DNA from 3 places in the Streptomyces sp. DT190 genome. Region 1 is predicted to be linked to each of the others. Evidence: riboswitches for the same ligand, from Rfam matches in the RefSeq annotation. Region 1 holds a riboswitch; each other region holds the start of a gene.

Region 1 (5,076 bases):
CCTGCCACCGCGCCTTGAGGTCGCGCAGCCGTTCGACCCGCTCGCGGGCCTGCTGCTGCTCGCGCCGCAGGTCGTCGATCTCGGCACGCTGGGAGACGTACTGCCGCATCGGGTAGGCCAGGGCCACGATGAGCGAGCACATCACCAGGGCGAGCAGCGCGGCCCGGCCGGTCAGCCGGGAGCGGCGGGCCTGCCGCTTGGTCTGGGAGCGGTAGACCCGGGCCGCGGTCTGCTCACCGAGCAGCCGGATCCTGGTCGCGGTGGAGAACCGGTCCCGGTCCTTCACGGCCATGTCAGTCCGCCTCCCGCTGCACCGTCCTACGCGCGTACGTCCCCGGACACGGTACGGGACCGGGTACGGGGACGTACGTACGACGCTGCCTCTTGGGGGCCTTTCGGCGATCAGCCCTTGAAGCGCGGGAACGCGCTGCGGCCGGCGTACACCGCCGCGTCGTCGAGGATCTCCTCGATGCGCAGCAGCTGGTTGTACTTGGCGACGCGCTCGGAGCGGGCCGGGGCGCCGGTCTTGATCTGGCCGCAGTTGGTGGCGACGGCCAGGTCGGCGATGGTGACGTCCTCGGTCTCGCCGGAGCGGTGGGACATCATGCACTTGAAGCCGTTGCGCTGGGCCAGCTCGACGGCGTCCAGCGTCTCGGTCAGCGAGCCGATCTGGTTGACCTTCACCAGCAGCGCGTTGGCCGCGCCCTCCTCGATACCGCGGGCGAGGCGCTCGGGGTTGGTGACGAACAGGTCGTCGCCGACGAGCTGGACCTTGTCACCGAGCTTGTCGGTGATGGTCTTCCAGCCCTCCCAGTCGTCCTCGAACAGCGGGTCCTCGATGGAGACGAGCGGGTACGCGTCGACGAGCTCCGCGTAGTACTCGGTCATCTCGGCCGCCGAGCGCTCCTTGCCCTCGAAGGTGTAGACGCCGTCCTTGTAGAACTCGGAGGCGGCGACGTCGAGCGCCAGGGCGATCTGCTCGCCGGGGGTGTAGCCGGCTTCCTTGACGGCCTCGAGGATGAGGTCGAGGGCCTCGCGGTTGGAGCCGAGGTTCGGGGCGAAGCCGCCCTCGTCGCCGAGGCCGGTGGCCAGGCCCTTGCTCTTCAGGACCTTCTTCAGCGTGTGGTAGACCTCGGCGCCCCAGCGCAGGGCCTCGGAGAAGGACTCCGCGCCGATCGGGGCGATCATGAACTCCTGGATGTCCACGTTGGAGTCGGCGTGCGAGCCGCCGTTCAGGATGTTCATCATCGGCACCGGCAGCAGGTGCGCGTTGGGGCCGCCCAGGTAGCGGAACAGCGGCAGGTCGCTGGCCTCGGAGGCGGCGTGCGCGACGGCGAGCGAGACGCCGAGGATGGCGTTGGCGCCGAGCGAGCCCTTGTTGTCGGTGGCGTCCAGGTCGAACATCGCCTGGTCGATCAGACGCTGCTCGGTGGCGTCGTAGCCGACCAGCTCCGGGCCGATCTGCTCGATGACCGCGAGGACGGCCTTCTCCACACCCTTGCCGAGGTAGCGGTTCGAGTCGCCGTCGCGGAGCTCGATGGCCTCGAAGGCGCCCGTGGAGGCGCCGGACGGGACGGCGGCACGACCGGTGCTGCCGTCGTCGAGGCCGACCTCGACCTCGACCGTGGGGTTGCCTCGGGAGTCCAGGATTTCCCGGGCTACGACGACGTCGATGGACGGCACGAGCATCTCCTTCTTGATGTGACGCGGGTACGCGGGTCGCGTGGACCCGGCGAGGTGCGGGCCGGTGGCTCGCGACATGAGCCTAACCGGCTCCGGGCGATCGGCCACCGGGTCGCCCACCCCATGGACAGAACCGAGAGTAAATTGTTTCCGAACGGAACAAAGCCGGTTCCCGAAAATGCCCCGCCCCGGTGCGTACGGGGGACGACGCACCGGGGCGGGGAGCCCGTGGGGACGGGGACGGGCCGCTGCCTACTTCAGGTGCAGCTGCTGGCCCGGGTAGATGAGGTTGGCGTCCTCGACGATGTCCTTGTTCAGCTCGAAGAGCTTCGCCCAGCCGCCCTTGACCTTCTCCTCGGCCGCGATCGAGCTCAGGGTGTCGCCCTTGACGACCTTGTACTCGCCGTCGCCCTTCTTGACCTTCTTGCCGGTCGGGGTGGTGACGGTCTTCTTGGCGGCCGGGCGCTCCTCGGAGCGGGAGGCCGGCTGCTGGGTCTCGCGGGTCTCGGTGCTCTGCTGGCTCTGGCTCTGGCTCTGCGAGGAGCTGCCGGAGTCGGTGGAGCCGCCGCCGGTGTAGCCGGCGCTCGACAGGCCCTTGCCGCAGACCGGCCAGGCACCCTTGCCCTGGCCCGCGAGCACCTTCTCGGCGATCTCGATCTGCTGGGCCTTGGTGGCCTGGTCGGCGGTGGAGGCGTACTGGGTGCCGCCGTAGCCGGCCCAGGTGGAGGCGGAGAACTGCAGACCGCCGTAGTAACCGTTGCCGGTGTTGATGGACCAGTTGCCGCCGGACTCGCACTGGGCGACGGCGTCCCACTCGGAGGCGGTGGCGGCGGAGGCGTTGCCGGCCGCCATCAGCGGGGCGGCGACGGCGGCACCGGTGACACCGGCGATGGCGATGGCGCGAGCGGTCTTGGACGGACGGCGGTGCGTGCCCTTGCCGGAAAACAGCATGGAGAGATCCCCTCACCGACGCCTGCGAGGTGAGCTGTCGGGTTCGGGCCGGTTGAGTTGCCCGGCCACGCCCCTCACGGGACGCGGCTTCACCCCAAGCCCTTCCGGCACAACCGGCCGGTCGGGCACCTACCTTGGGTCCCCCGCTCCTGCCTACGGCGCTTGACGCGACGACTGTTCCCGTGCGGCCGCTGGCAGGATTCGGCGTTGCGGCAGCCGGGGCTCGCGATGACGAGCGGTCACGACCGTAGGCAGGTGATCCGCCGAAATTCAAAGACGATCAGGGCTTCTGAGATCTATCTCTCACCGCACCCATACGGGACATTCAGCACGAAACGTGACGTGAACTCACCCGGATTCGCGGTGACTTCGGCCGTCGTTTCCGCACTGCCCGAACCACTACCTCTCGTCCGCTTCCACCCTGGTCGTAAGCGTCTGACCGGGGCGGATGAGGTTCGGGTCGGCGCCGACGGCGTCCTTGTTCCCGGCGTAGAGCGCGTGCCATCCGCCGCTGAGGTCAAGGGAGTCGGCGATGGACCAGAGGCTGTCTCCGGTGCGGACGGTGTAGGAGCCGTCCGTGACGTCGCGGGCGGCGTCGTCGCCGCGCGAGGCGTGACGCCCCGCGGACTCGTCCGTACGGCCGTCCACGGGCTCGGAGTTCTCCTCGGCGCTGGGGCCGCGGTGGCGTCCGGAGCCGGTGTCGGTCAGGGCCGGAGCACCCTCGTCCTGCGGGGAGTTGCCGGACTCCTCCCCCTCGGTGGCGGCCTCGGACGAACCGTCGGACTCCCGGCCCTCCCCCTGCGCGGCGGAAGCGGAATCAGACGACTTGTCGGACTTGGCGGATTCCTCCTCCGGCGTCGACAGCGTGTCGGGCGAGGCCGACGCGGACGGCGAGGACGAAGAGGAAGGCGAAGAGGACGCCCCGGAAGAATCGGACTGTTCCGACGACTCCGACGACTCGGAGGAGTCGAGCAGCCCGGGCGAATCGGTCGGTGCGGACTCACCGGTCGAGCCGGACGCGTCGGCGTCCTTGCCCTGCTGGAGCCCGGAGAGCAGTCCGCAGGTACGCCATGCGCCGACCCCCTGGTCGGCGAGGATTCTCTCGGCCACGGTTATCTGCTGTGAGCGGCTGGCGAGATCGGCGCTCGCGGCGTATTCGAGACCGCCGTGGTTCTCCCAGTCCTCCTGGGACAGCGCGAGGCCGCCGTAGTAGCCGTTGCCGCTGTTCTGGCTCCAGGCGCCGCCCGTCTCGCAGTCCGCGACCCGGTCCCAGGTCGAGCCGTCGGCCGCGCTGGCACCGGAGGCCCCGAGGAGCGGGATCGCGATGGCGGAGCCGGTCACTCCGGCCGCTACGAGGAGTGCCGGAGCCTGGCGGGGGCGACGGTGCCGACCGTTCCCGGAGAGCATGCGGAAACCTTTCGCAAGACAGCAAGGACCAGCGCGGCGCAGGGGTTCCCCGGCCGCGTTGATGGGTGAACGTATCGGCAGACGATCACTTGTCACAAGTTCATGCCGCGCAGATCACGTGAAGATCACAAAGCTGAGGGTGTGTCACCTTGCGGCCGGGGTGAACTCCACCGGCAGCGTGCGCAGCCCGCGCATGATGAGTCCGCCGCGCCACCGCAGCTCGGCCGGGTCCGCCGCGAGGCGGAGGTCCGGCAGGCGGGTCAGGAGGGTGGCGAGGGCGGTCTGGCCCTCCAGGCGGGCGAGCGGGGCGCCCAGGCAGTAGTGGATGCCGTGGCCGTACCCGAGGTGCTGGTTGTCGCGGCGGGACAGGTCCAGCACGTCCGGGTCGGCGAACCGCTCCGGGTCCCGGTCCGCTGCGGCCAGGACGACCAGGACGGGATCACCCGCGTCGATGTGCTGCCCGCCGAGGGTGAGCGGCTGCGTGGCGAACCGCCAGGTGGCGAGCTCGACGGGGCCGTCGTAGCGCAGGAGTTCCTCGACGCCGGTCTCCAGGAGCCCGCTCTCCCCGGCGGCGAGGGAGGCCTGGAGGCGGGCGCGCTGCTCGGGGTGGGTGAGCAGGGCGTAGGTGCCGTTGCCGATGAGGTTCACCGTCGTCTCGAAACCGGCGAACAGCAGGATGAACGCCATGGCCGCCGCTTCGTTCTCGGTGAGGTGCTCGCCGTGGTCGGAGGCGCGGATGAGGCCGGAGATGAGGTCCTCGCCCGGTCCGGGTTCGGCGGGGAGCGCCTCCCGCTTGCGGTGGATGAGGTCGGCGAGGTAGCCGCGCATCTTCTTCACGGAGCGCGCCACCCCGCCCCGCGGCCCGCCCTGGTGACGGATCATCATGCCGGCCCAGTCCCGGAAGTCGTCCTGGTCCTCGCGGGGGACGCCGAGCAGGTCGCAGATGGCGTAGATGGGCAGCGGGAAGGCGAACTCGTGGATGAGGTCGGCGCTCCCCTTCTCCACGAAGGCGTCGATGAGGTGGTCGGTGAGTTC
Region 2 (5,076 bases), on a different contig from region 1:
ACTGCGGGAGGTCACGCAGGACCTCGACCGCCAGTGGAAGGCGGCTCTCGCCGAGGTGATCGCGGAGGGCGTGGCGGCGGGCGAGTTCCACTGCCCGGACCCACGGGCGACGGCCCTGCGCCTCACCGCGTTCCTCGACGGCCTGGCCGTCCAGCTGACGTCCTACCCCGGCGCGATCCCCCGAGCCTGGGCCCAGCAGTGGACCGAAGAGGCCCTGACCCGCGAACTGGGCCTGCAATCGGCCCCCTTGACCCCACCGATGAGCAACCCGGCGTAGAACCGCCCAGGCGGCACGCGAGCCGCAGCCAAACGGACGACGACCCGCACCCGCCCGGCGACGCAAGGGGCCGTGCCGGGGGTGTCCGCCCGCAGCGGTTGGCGCGTCGACGAACAGTCAGTCGGCACGCAAGTCGATCGCGCCGTTCCGAGGACGGACACCCCCCGGCGCGGCCCCGCCCCACCCCCCACCGTCAGGCGAAGACGCGCACCCCGCACACCCTCACGCCACAGCGGCGATCCGCATCCGGATGTCGTCCGGCGACAACGCCCCCTTGGCCGTCACCTGGTCCCCGGAGGACTCCCCGCGCAGCCGTCGCCCGATCCACGGCACCAGGAACTCCCGCGCCCACTGCACGTCGTCGCGCCGGACCTCCAGCGTGCCGCGCGGCGGCAGCGGCGGCCACGGCTGCTCGGGATCGGCCGGCACGTCGAGACCGAGCACCTGCCCCGCGCGGAGCGCCACACGGGTGTGCCCCTCGGGCGACAGGTGCAGCCGGTCGGCGTCCCAGGCCCGGCGGTCCTGCACACTGCGCAGGGACCACAGGTCGAGCACCGGGCAGCCGTACCGGTCGGCGATGGCCCGCACATGGCCGTTGTACGTGGCGATCTTGCCGCGCAGATGCTTGAGCACGGGCACGCCACGCGTGTCGAACCCGGTCGTCACCATCACCGTCCCGGCCACCGCGGTGAGCCGCGCGAGCGCCCGCTCGAAGCGCTCGGCCACCTCGTCCGGATCGGTGCCGGGCCGGATGATGTCGTTGCCCCCGGCGCAGAACGACACGAGGTCCGGGGCCATCTCGACGGCCCGCGGAACCTGGTCCGCCACGATCTGGTCGAGGAGCTTCCCGCGCACGGCGAGGTTGGTGTACTGGAAGTCGCCTTCGGGCCGGAGGTCGGCGAGCAGGACGGCGAACCGGTCGGCCCAGCCGACGAACGCCCCGTCGGGGCCGGGATCACCGACGCCCTCGGTGAAGCTGTCCCCCACCGCCACGTACGACCCGATCACTGCTCTGCTGTCACTCTTCGAATCGTCTGCCACAGCCGCTCATGATTCACCCTCGAATGTGACCTACGCGACCGTAGGCAAGGGTTGACGGACGGTGAGATAAGCCACTCCTAAAGTGTTCGCCAACTCCGGAATAGGCAGCCCCTCAGGGCTGTTGCAGCGGCCTTGAGGAGCCCGCCGGGTGACGCACACACCGAAGGCCGGACCCGGGGATCGGGGTCCGGCCGACGGTCGCGTGTCAGGCAGGTGGTCGTGCGGTCGGTCAGCCGACGGAGACGCCGTGCGAGCGCAGGAAGGCGACCGGGTCCAGGTCCGAGCCGTAGCCCGGCGCGGTGCGGATCTCGAAGTGCAGGTGCGGTCCGGTGACGTTGCCGGTGGCGCCGGACAGGCCGACCTGCTGCCCGGCGGTCACGGTCTGGCCGGCCGAGACGGAGAGCTGGGACAGGTGGGCGTACTGGGCGTAGTGGCCGTCGTTCAGCTTGATGACGACCTGGTTGCCGTACGCGCCGCCCCAGCCGGCGGAGACGACCGTGCCCGCGCCGACGGCCTTGAGGGAGGTGCCGGTCGGGACGACGAAGTCGACGCCGGTGTGGTAACCGCTGGACCACATGCTGCCGGACATGCGGTACGGGGTGCCGACGGTGGCACCGTCCACCGGGGCGCTGTAGCCGCCGGCGTTGCTCTGCGCGGCCGGCTGGGCAGCGGCCGGCTTGGCGGCCGTCTCCGCCTTGGCGGACGAACCGGCGGACGAGGACTTCTGCGCGGACTTCTCCGCGGACTCCTTCTCCGGCTTCCCGGCCGAGGCCTTCGGCTTGGACGGCGCGGCCGCCTCGGGGGCGCTCGCCGCGGCCTTCTTGCCGAGGGAGAGCTTCAGGCCCGGGTGGATCAGCGACGGGTCGTCGCCGACGGCGTCCCGGTTGTCGGAGTAGAGCTTCTTCCAGCCGCCGCTGACGTTCTGGTCGTCGGCGATCTTCGCGAGATAGTCGCCGGCCCGCACCGTGTAGGTGCGCGCGCCGGTGGCCTTTTCCGCGGCCTTCTTCCCGGCGGCCGGAGCGGACTGGACGGCCTTTTCCGGAGCGGACTGCGGGGTGGCGGCGTGGGCGCCGGCGGCCCCCATGAGGGGAAGGGCGAGAGCGGCTCCACCGGTTCCGGCGACGGCGATGGAGCGGGTGAAACGCTGGGTCTTGGGACGGCGGTGCTTACCCTTCGCGGGCATGGCGAATTCCTCTCCGTCGCCTGCGAGGTGAGCTGTCGGGTGCGGGCTGGAGATGCCCGGCCGCGCCGGGGCGCGGCTTAACCCCAAGCCTGTTCCGGGAACCGGAACAGGCGTCTTACCTGTGGGTCCCCCGCTCCTGCCGTACGTCGGGTCAGTGTGTGCGGGCTCCGGGCGGCGGCAGGATTAGGCGTCCGTCCGGATTGGTGTGGAACGTAAGCGACCGGGACGCGACGGGACAAGCTTGTGGTTGCCCGTGCGGGCGTTTTCCTTGACGCGTCGACGGATTTCCCGTCACCGAGCGTGGATTTCCGATCAATGATTTTCCTCAATTCCCCTGAATAACGCCCTGATTACGTGCACATGGCAACAACGCATCGTCACCGGTATGACGATGGTCACGCACCCCGACCCCATCTCCCCAGCGACCGGGGCACGTTATGGCGAAGCGGCCTAAGCGGCTTATTCGGACAAGAATGACTACTTCCGCTTAAGGTGGACCACCGTGGCATCGAGGTCTCCGCGCAGACCGACCCGCAGCCCGTGGTGCAGCAGGACACCCCCTCGGTGCAGTTCGCCCGTTTCGAGGCATTCGTACGTCGCTGCCGGATCGATGCCGCGCAGCCGGAGCGCCTGCACCGGCTCGCCGTAGCGCTGCGCCTGGAGCCAGGCGAGGACGACGGCCTCGTCGCCGAGGACGTACTGCACGGCGCTCAGTCCGCCGTCCGGAGGTCTGAGCCGGTAGAGGTCGCCGCGCTGCACCACCGGCCGGATCCGCCGGTAGCGCGCCACCCACTCCCGCGCCTCGGTGAGCTCCTCCTGCGTCCACGTCGTGAGGTCGCCGCCCACCCCGAGCACCCCGGCCATGGCGCTCACGAACCGGAACCGCAGGGAACTGGCCCGGTGGTTGAGCATGGCGTTCGGGCTGTCGGTGACCCAGGCGGCCATCACGCGCGCGGGGTGGAGCTGGCTGAAGCCGTGCTGGATGGCGAGCCGGTCGAGCGGGTCGGTGTTGTCGGAGGTCCACACCTGGTCCGTGCGGCTCAGCACACCGAGGTCGATCCGTCCGCCGCCGCCCGAGCAGGACTCGAAGGCCACCCCCGGGTGGGCGGCCCGCAGCCGGTCCAGCAGGTCGTACAGGGCGCGGACGTGGTCGACCCAGAGCCGCTGCGGACAGGGCTCGCCCGGCCAGCCGGCGTCGGTGAAGCAGCGGTTGAAGTCCCACTTGACGTAGTCGATCGGGGCGCTGGAGAGGAGCCCGTCGAGCTGCTCCCACAGGTACTGCCGGACGTCCTGGCGGGCGAGGTTCAGTACGAGCTGATTGCGGAACTCCGTCCGCTTACGTCCCGGTTGGTACTGCACCCAGTCCGGGTGGGCGCGGTACAGGTCGCTGTCCGGGTTCACCATCTCGGGCTCGACCCAGATGCCGAACCGCATGCCGAGGCCGTGCACATGGTCGGCGAGCGGCTTCAGCCCGCCGGGGAAGCGGTCGGGGTTGGGGGTCCAGTCGCCGAGCCCCGCCCGGTCGCTGGTGCGCGTCCCGAACCAGCCGTCGTCGACCACGAACAGCTCCACGCCCAGGGCGGCGGCCCGCTCGGCGAGCGCCCGCTGCTGCTCCTCGGAGATGTCGAACCCGGTGGCCTCCCAGGAGTTGAACAGCACCGGCCGGTCCTGCCCGGCCTCCGGGATCACGTACCGGCGCTGGTAGGCGTGCCACGCGCGGCTCGCCCCGCCGAACCCGCCGTCGCTCCAGAGGCCGGCGAAGACGGGGGTGGTGTACGACTCCCCCGTGCCCAGAGCCAGCAGGCCCGAGTCGTCGTGGCCGGCGCCGCCGGTGATCTGCACGCGCGCGTCCGGGAGCCGGGCGACGGCGATCCGCCAGGAGCCGGACCAGCCCAGGGCGCAGCCGTAGACCTCGCCGTGCTCCTCGGTGGCGTCGGTGTCCAGGGCGACCCAGGGCAGGTGCTGGTGGCCGGTGTGACCGCGGCGGCTGCCGATCACCTTCTCGCCGGGGGTGAGCCGGGAACGCGTCAGCCGGGACTCGGCGCCCCAGCGGCCGTGCAGCTGGGACAGCCGCCAGGCGTCGCGGTCGGGCAGGGTCCAGGTGGCGGAGTCGGCCCGCAGCACCTCGACCCACGGTCCGCTGTTGTCCAGGGTCACCCAGCGCTCGACGACGTCGGTGCCGGGGCGCATCCGGTAGTGGAGGAGGACGGCCAGGCCGCCGTCCGTGAAGCGCAGACGCAGCCCGCCGCCCGCCGTGTCGTGCCCCTCGTAGGCCCACTCGGTGCCGCGCCGCTCGGCGGTGCGCACGGACAGGGCGGGGCGGACGAACCGGGGGCCGCCCTCGACCGGGTACTCCTCGCGGCCGTCGAGCGGGGACTCGAAGGGCCGGTACTCCGGCAGCGGCCGGACGGCGAGGGCCTCGGCGTCGGCCAGGGCGATCCGCGGACCCCAGTGCAGGTGGAGCAGTTCGTCCCGGTCGGTGACATGGACGGCGTAGCTGCTGGCCGGCCCGGAGAGCACCCATGTACGGCCGTCGTCGGAGATGTCCAGCATCGAGCCCCCACAGATTCGAACA
Region 3 (5,076 bases), on a different contig from region 1:
ATGAACTCGCCGCCGACCGTGGCCGCGAGTCCCACCCGGTCCACAAAGTCGTGGTGCGTGAAGCGGTGGACATCCTTGGCGGACAGGCGAGGGTACGGCGCGAAGAAGCGGTAGTACTTCGACTCGTCGGAGACCTGCTCGTAGAAGCTGACCAGACGCTCGGCGTCATCGACGGTGATGGGCCGGACGCGCGCGGTACCCCCGTCGCGCAGCACCACGTCGGCTTCCCAGTGGGCGGGATACTCGTGCCGGTCCGGCGAGGTCTGCATGGGCCCCAGAGTACGGCTAGCGCCTGACAACGGCGCGAGGCAGTCTGTGGAGGGCGTCAGTCGGGTCGAGGCCGCGACCCGACGGCACCCGCGGGGCGGAACGACAGGTCCCGCCCCGGGCTTCACGTGTGGGAAACTGGTCTAGACAACCCTGAACAGCGAAGGGCAGCAACACATGGCTGAGCGCCGCGTCAACGTCGGCTGGGCCGAGGGCCTCCACGCCCGCCCCGCCTCCATCTTCGTCCGAGCCGCCACGGCCGCAGGCGTCCCGGTGACGATCGCCAAGGCAGACGGCAACCCCGTCAACGCGGCCTCCATGCTCGCCGTCCTGGGCCTCGGCGCCCAGGGTGGCGAGGAGATCGTCCTCGCGTCCGACGCCGAAGGCGCGGACGCCGCCCTGGACCGGCTGGCGAAGCTGGTTTCCGAGGGCCTGGAGGAGCTGCCCGAGACCGTCTGAGTCGTTCGAGCGGCTTTCACGGGTGAAGCCGCGCCGGCCTTTCGGGCCGGCGCGGCTTCACTCATTTCCGGGAAGCGGAGCGCCTCGAATTCACGCGGCGCACCGGACCGCCCGAAAAAGGCAGCAGAATAAATCCCCCGCGAAACTGCCACTCTTTGTATACGGCTTCCGTGTTAATGCCGCAGGCTCGCCGTGTTTACGGGATGTTGCGAGTTCCTCACACGCTCGCCGCGGTCCCCCGGGGCGCCCGGCCGCAGCCGGTGGGCGGACCTCGCGCGCTCGGCGTGCAGCACCGTGACCGCCCGCGCGCGCTCGCTGTCGCCGCGCGCCACCGCGTCCACGATCGCGCCGTGCTCGGTCCAGGACTCCACCGGATCGGCCGGCGCCTCCACCGCGTACATCCAGGCGATCTTGTGGCGCAGCTGGGTGAGCATCGCGATCAGGGCGGGACTGCCGGAGGCCTGGGCCAGCGTCTCGTGGAACCAGCCGCCCAGGGAGCGCAGATCGTCGCTGGTGCCCCGGCGGGCGCGCTCCTGGCCCAGCCGGACCAGGCCGCGCAGGACCTTCAGATGGGCCTCGGTGCGGCGCTGGGCGGCACGGGCCGCGCCGAGCGGCTCCAGCAGCGCGCGCATCTCCAGCAGATCGGCGGCCTCCTGCTCGGTGGGCTCGGCCACGCACGCGCCCGCGTGCCGCCGGGTCACCACGAAGCCCTCGGCCTCCAGCGTGCGCAGGGCCTCCCGGACGGGGACGCGCGAGACGCCGTAGCGGCGTGCCAGGAGCTCCTCGGTGAGCCGGCTGCCGCGCTCGTGGACACCCGCGACGATGTCGTCCCGGATGGCCGTGCACACCGAGTGCGCGGGAATACGCATGACCCGACCTCCGCTTAATCCCCGTGAAACGTCGAAGAGTGACGCGTGTTCCGTGACTCTATTGCAATCAGCCGGAATTTCCGACGGCAGCCCGGAATCCATGGATATTTTTTGGACACGGCGTCCGGAGAATGCCGAAAGGCCCCGGCTCGGCGAGCCGGGGCCTTTCGGATGCGCAGGAGGTGGCGTCAGAGGTTCACGCCGTGCGAGCGGAGGTAGGCGAGGGGATCGATGTCCGAGCCGTACTCGGGGCTGGTCCGGGCCTCGAAGTGCAGGTGCGGGCCGGTCACGTTGCCGGTCGCGCCGGACAGGCCGATCTGCTGGCCCGGGGTGACCTGCTGGCCCACCGAGACGCCGACGGACGACAGGTGGCCGTACTGGGTGTACGTCCCGTCGTTCATTTTGATCACGACCTGGTTGCCGTAGGCGCCGCCCCAGCCGGCCTCGACGACCGTGCCCATGCCGACCGCGTGGACGGAGGTGCCGGTGGCGGCGTGGAAGTCGATGCCGGTGTGGCTGCCGGAGGACCAGACGGCGCCGCCGGCCTTGTAGCCGGTGGAGACGTAGGAGCCCGGGATCGGGGACACGAAGCTGTTGAGGCGCTTGCGCTCGGCCTCGCGGGCGGCGCGCTCCTTGGCCTCGCGGGCCTTCTCGGCGGCCTCCTTGGCCTTCCGGGCCACCTCGGCGGCGCGCTCGCGCGCGGCCTCCTCGGCCTTCTTCTTGGCGGCGGCCTCCTCGGCCGCCTGCTTCTGCGCGACCGCCTGGGCGTCGATCTGCTGGGCCACCGTGTCGCCCATGGTGATGACGGGGGTGAGGCCGGTCTGCTCGACGGCGGGCTCATTGGCGGCGAAGGCCGGGCCGGCGACGGTGCCGATCACACCGGTGGTGGCGAGAGCCGCGACGCCCGCCGCGCGGGCCGTGCCGCGCTGGATCCTGCTGGGGCGGCGATGCTTGCCGGTGGCGCGAGTGAACGCCATGAAGTGGCTGGTCCTTTCCTTCCCTCTCGCCTACCGGGTTAGCTGACGGGTTCGGAGCAGGAAGGTCTCCTACGGGCCCCCTCGCGACTCGCGCGGGCGCCCGATTCACCCCAGGGACTGCGTGGGTCCCCGGCTCCCCTGGCTCGCGCCGTACGGGGACTCGGCGATGACTGTCCGGTGCCGCGGGTGCGGCGCACTGCCTGACGAACAGCCCGGACGACGCTAAGCGGGGCCACTTTCAATTCCCAAACGGATCGCGGCTTTTGTAGCGCATCCCACAGGGCAGACGGGCAACTCCCGCCCCAATTCGGGCATAAAGGAGCCCTGGTGCCTTAGAAGACAACCAGGGCCCCTGCGCGCGGGCCGCTACTCGGCGGCCACGACCGTGACGGCGCCGATGCCGAGGGCCTCCACCGGGGCCTTGATCTGCGCCGCGTCGCCCACGAGGACGGTCACCAGACGGTCCACGGGGAAGGCGCTGACGACCGCCGCCGTGGCCTCCACCGTGCCGGTCTCGGTGAGCCGGCGGTAGAGCGTGGCCTGGTAGTCGTCGGGCAGGTGCTGCTCGACCTGGTCGGCCAGCGTGCTCGCGACGGCCGCCGCGGTCTCGTACTTCAGCGGTGCCACGCCGACCAGGTTCTGCACGGCCACGTCCCGCTCGGCGTCGGTCAGCCCCTCGGCGGCGAGGGTGCGCAGCACCGTCCACAGGTCCTGCAGGGCGGGGCCGGTGTTGGGGGTGTCCACGGAACCGCTGATGGCGAGCATCGAGGCACCGGTCCCGTCCGGCGCGGACCGCAGCACCTGGGCGAAGGACCGCACCCCGTAGGTGTAGCCCTTCTCCTCGCGCAGGACCCGGTCCAGGCGGGAGGTGAGGGTGCCGCCGAGGCAGTACGTGCCGAGCACCTGCGCGGGCCAGACACGGTCGTGCCGGTCCGGGCCGATCCGGCCGATCAGCAACTGCGTCTGGACGGCGCCCGGGCGGTCCACGATGACGACCCGGCCGGTGTCGTCGGCGGTCACCGGCGGCACCGGCCGCGGCTCGGCCGACGAACCGGTCCAGGAGCCCAGGGTGTCGGCGAGCAGGGCGTCCAGGTCGATGCCCGTGAGGTCGCCGACGACCACGGCGGTCGCCGTGGCGGGACGGACGTGCTTCTCGTAGAAGGCGCGGACGGCGGCGGAGTCGATCGCGGCGACCGTCTCCTCGGTGCCCTGCCGGGGCCGCGACATGCGCGAACCGGCCGGGAACAGCTCCTTGGAGAGCTCCTTGGCGGCGCGGCGGGAGGGGTTGGCCAGTTCGTGCGGGATCTCGTCGAGGCGGTTGCGGACCAGCCGCTCGACCTCGCTGTCCGCGAACGCGGGCGCCCTGAGGGCGTCGGCGACCAGACCGAGCCCCTTCGCGAGCCGGGAGGCCGGGACCTCCAGGCTGATCCGGACACCGGGGTGGTCGGCGTGCGCGTCCAGGGTCGCGCCGGCCCGCTCCAGCTCGGCCGCGAACTCCTCGGCGGAGTGCTTGTCGGTGCCCTCGGAGAAGGCGCGCGCCATGATCGTGGCCACGCCGTCCAGGGCGGCCGGCTCGGCCTCCAGGGGCGCGTCCAGCAGCACCTCCACGGCGACGACCTGCTGGCCCGGGCGGTGGCAGCGCAGCACCGTCAGGCCGTTGCCGAGCGTGCCGCGCTCGGGGGCCGGGAAGGCCCACGGCCGGGCCTCGCCCGCCTGCGGCCGGGGGTGGAAGTCCATCGTGGCGAGCTCGGTCACTTGGCCGCCTCCTCGTTCTCGTCGCCGGCCGCGGCTGCGGTGTCCCCGGCGGTGTCGGCGTCGTCGGTCTCGTCAGCGGTCTCGTCGTTCTCGTCGGCGACGGGCTCGTAGACGAGCACCGCGCGGTTGTCGGGGCGCAGGCGGGCCTTGGCGACCTCCTGGACCTCCTCCGCCGTCACCTCCAGGACACGCTGCACGGCGGTGAGCGCCAGCTGCGGGTCGCCGAACAGCACGGCGTAGCGGCACAGTTCGTCGGCGCGGCCGGCGACCGTGCCGAGCCGGTCCAGCCATTCGCGCTCCAGCTGGGCCTGGGCGCGCTCCATCTCCTCGGCCGTGGGGCCCTCCTCGGCGAACCGGGCGAGCTCCTCGTCGATGGCGGCCTCGATGACCGGCACCTCCACGTCGCCGGACGTCTTCACGTCCAGCCAGCCCAGGGAGGGCGCCCCGGCGAGCCGCAGCAGGCCGAAGCCCGCCGCGACGGCCGTACGGTCGCGCCGTACCAGGCGGTTGTACAGGCGGGAGGACTCGCCGCCGCCGAGGACCGTGAGGGCCAGGTCGGCCGCGTCGCACGCGCGCGTGCCGTCGTGCGGCAGGCGGTAGGCGGCCATCAGGGCGCGCGCCGGGACGTCCTCCTCGACGACCTCGCGCAGCTGCTCGCCGATGATCTCGGGCAGCGAGCCGTCACGCGGCGCGGGCTTGCCGTCGTGGCCGGGGATGGAGCCGAAGTACTTCTCGATCCAGGCCAGGGT

Evidence for each region. Region 1 has a riboswitch for cyclic di-AMP ahead of ACPXCS_RS14195 (transglycosylase family protein). Riboswitches for the same ligand answer to the same signal wherever they lie in the genome.
Region 2: linked by a shared signal. The riboswitch ahead of ACPXCS_RS01265 (M23 family metallopeptidase) and the one ahead of ACPXCS_RS14195 (transglycosylase family protein) in region 1 are both predicted to bind cyclic di-AMP.
Region 3: linked by a shared signal. The riboswitch ahead of ACPXCS_RS09245 (M23 family metallopeptidase) and the one ahead of ACPXCS_RS14195 (transglycosylase family protein) in region 1 are both predicted to bind cyclic di-AMP.

What each region holds. Positions count from the first base shown of each region.
Region 1 covers NZ_JBNCNM010000006.1:252,999-258,074, reverse strand. The annotation lists gene ACPXCS_RS14205 (FtsB family cell division protein) at 1-292, opposite strand, end outside; gene eno (phosphopyruvate hydratase) at 403-1,683, opposite strand; gene ACPXCS_RS14195 (transglycosylase family protein) at 1,936-2,634, opposite strand; cyclic di-AMP (ydaO/yuaA leader) riboswitch at 2,639-2,805, opposite strand; gene ACPXCS_RS14190 (transglycosylase family protein) at 3,034-4,041, opposite strand; gene ACPXCS_RS14185 (cytochrome P450 family protein) at 4,186-5,076, opposite strand, start outside.
Region 2 covers NZ_JBNCNM010000001.1:292,429-297,504, reverse strand. The annotation lists gene ACPXCS_RS01275 (TetR/AcrR family transcriptional regulator) at 1-277, shown strand, start outside; gene ACPXCS_RS01270 (SGNH/GDSL hydrolase family protein) at 500-1,285, opposite strand; gene ACPXCS_RS01265 (M23 family metallopeptidase) at 1,548-2,501, opposite strand; cyclic di-AMP (ydaO/yuaA leader) riboswitch at 2,506-2,661, opposite strand; gene ACPXCS_RS01260 (alpha-galactosidase) at 2,979-5,054, opposite strand.
Region 3 covers NZ_JBNCNM010000003.1:539,207-544,282, forward strand. The annotation lists gene ACPXCS_RS09230 (GNAT family N-acetyltransferase) at 1-269, opposite strand, end outside; gene ACPXCS_RS09235 (HPr family phosphocarrier protein) at 445-726, shown strand; gene ACPXCS_RS09240 (GntR family transcriptional regulator) at 900-1,595, opposite strand; gene ACPXCS_RS09245 (M23 family metallopeptidase) at 1,784-2,572, opposite strand; cyclic di-AMP (ydaO/yuaA leader) riboswitch at 2,585-2,748, opposite strand; gene ACPXCS_RS09250 (M16 family metallopeptidase) at 2,939-4,327, opposite strand; gene ACPXCS_RS09255 (M16 family metallopeptidase) at 4,324-5,076, opposite strand, start outside.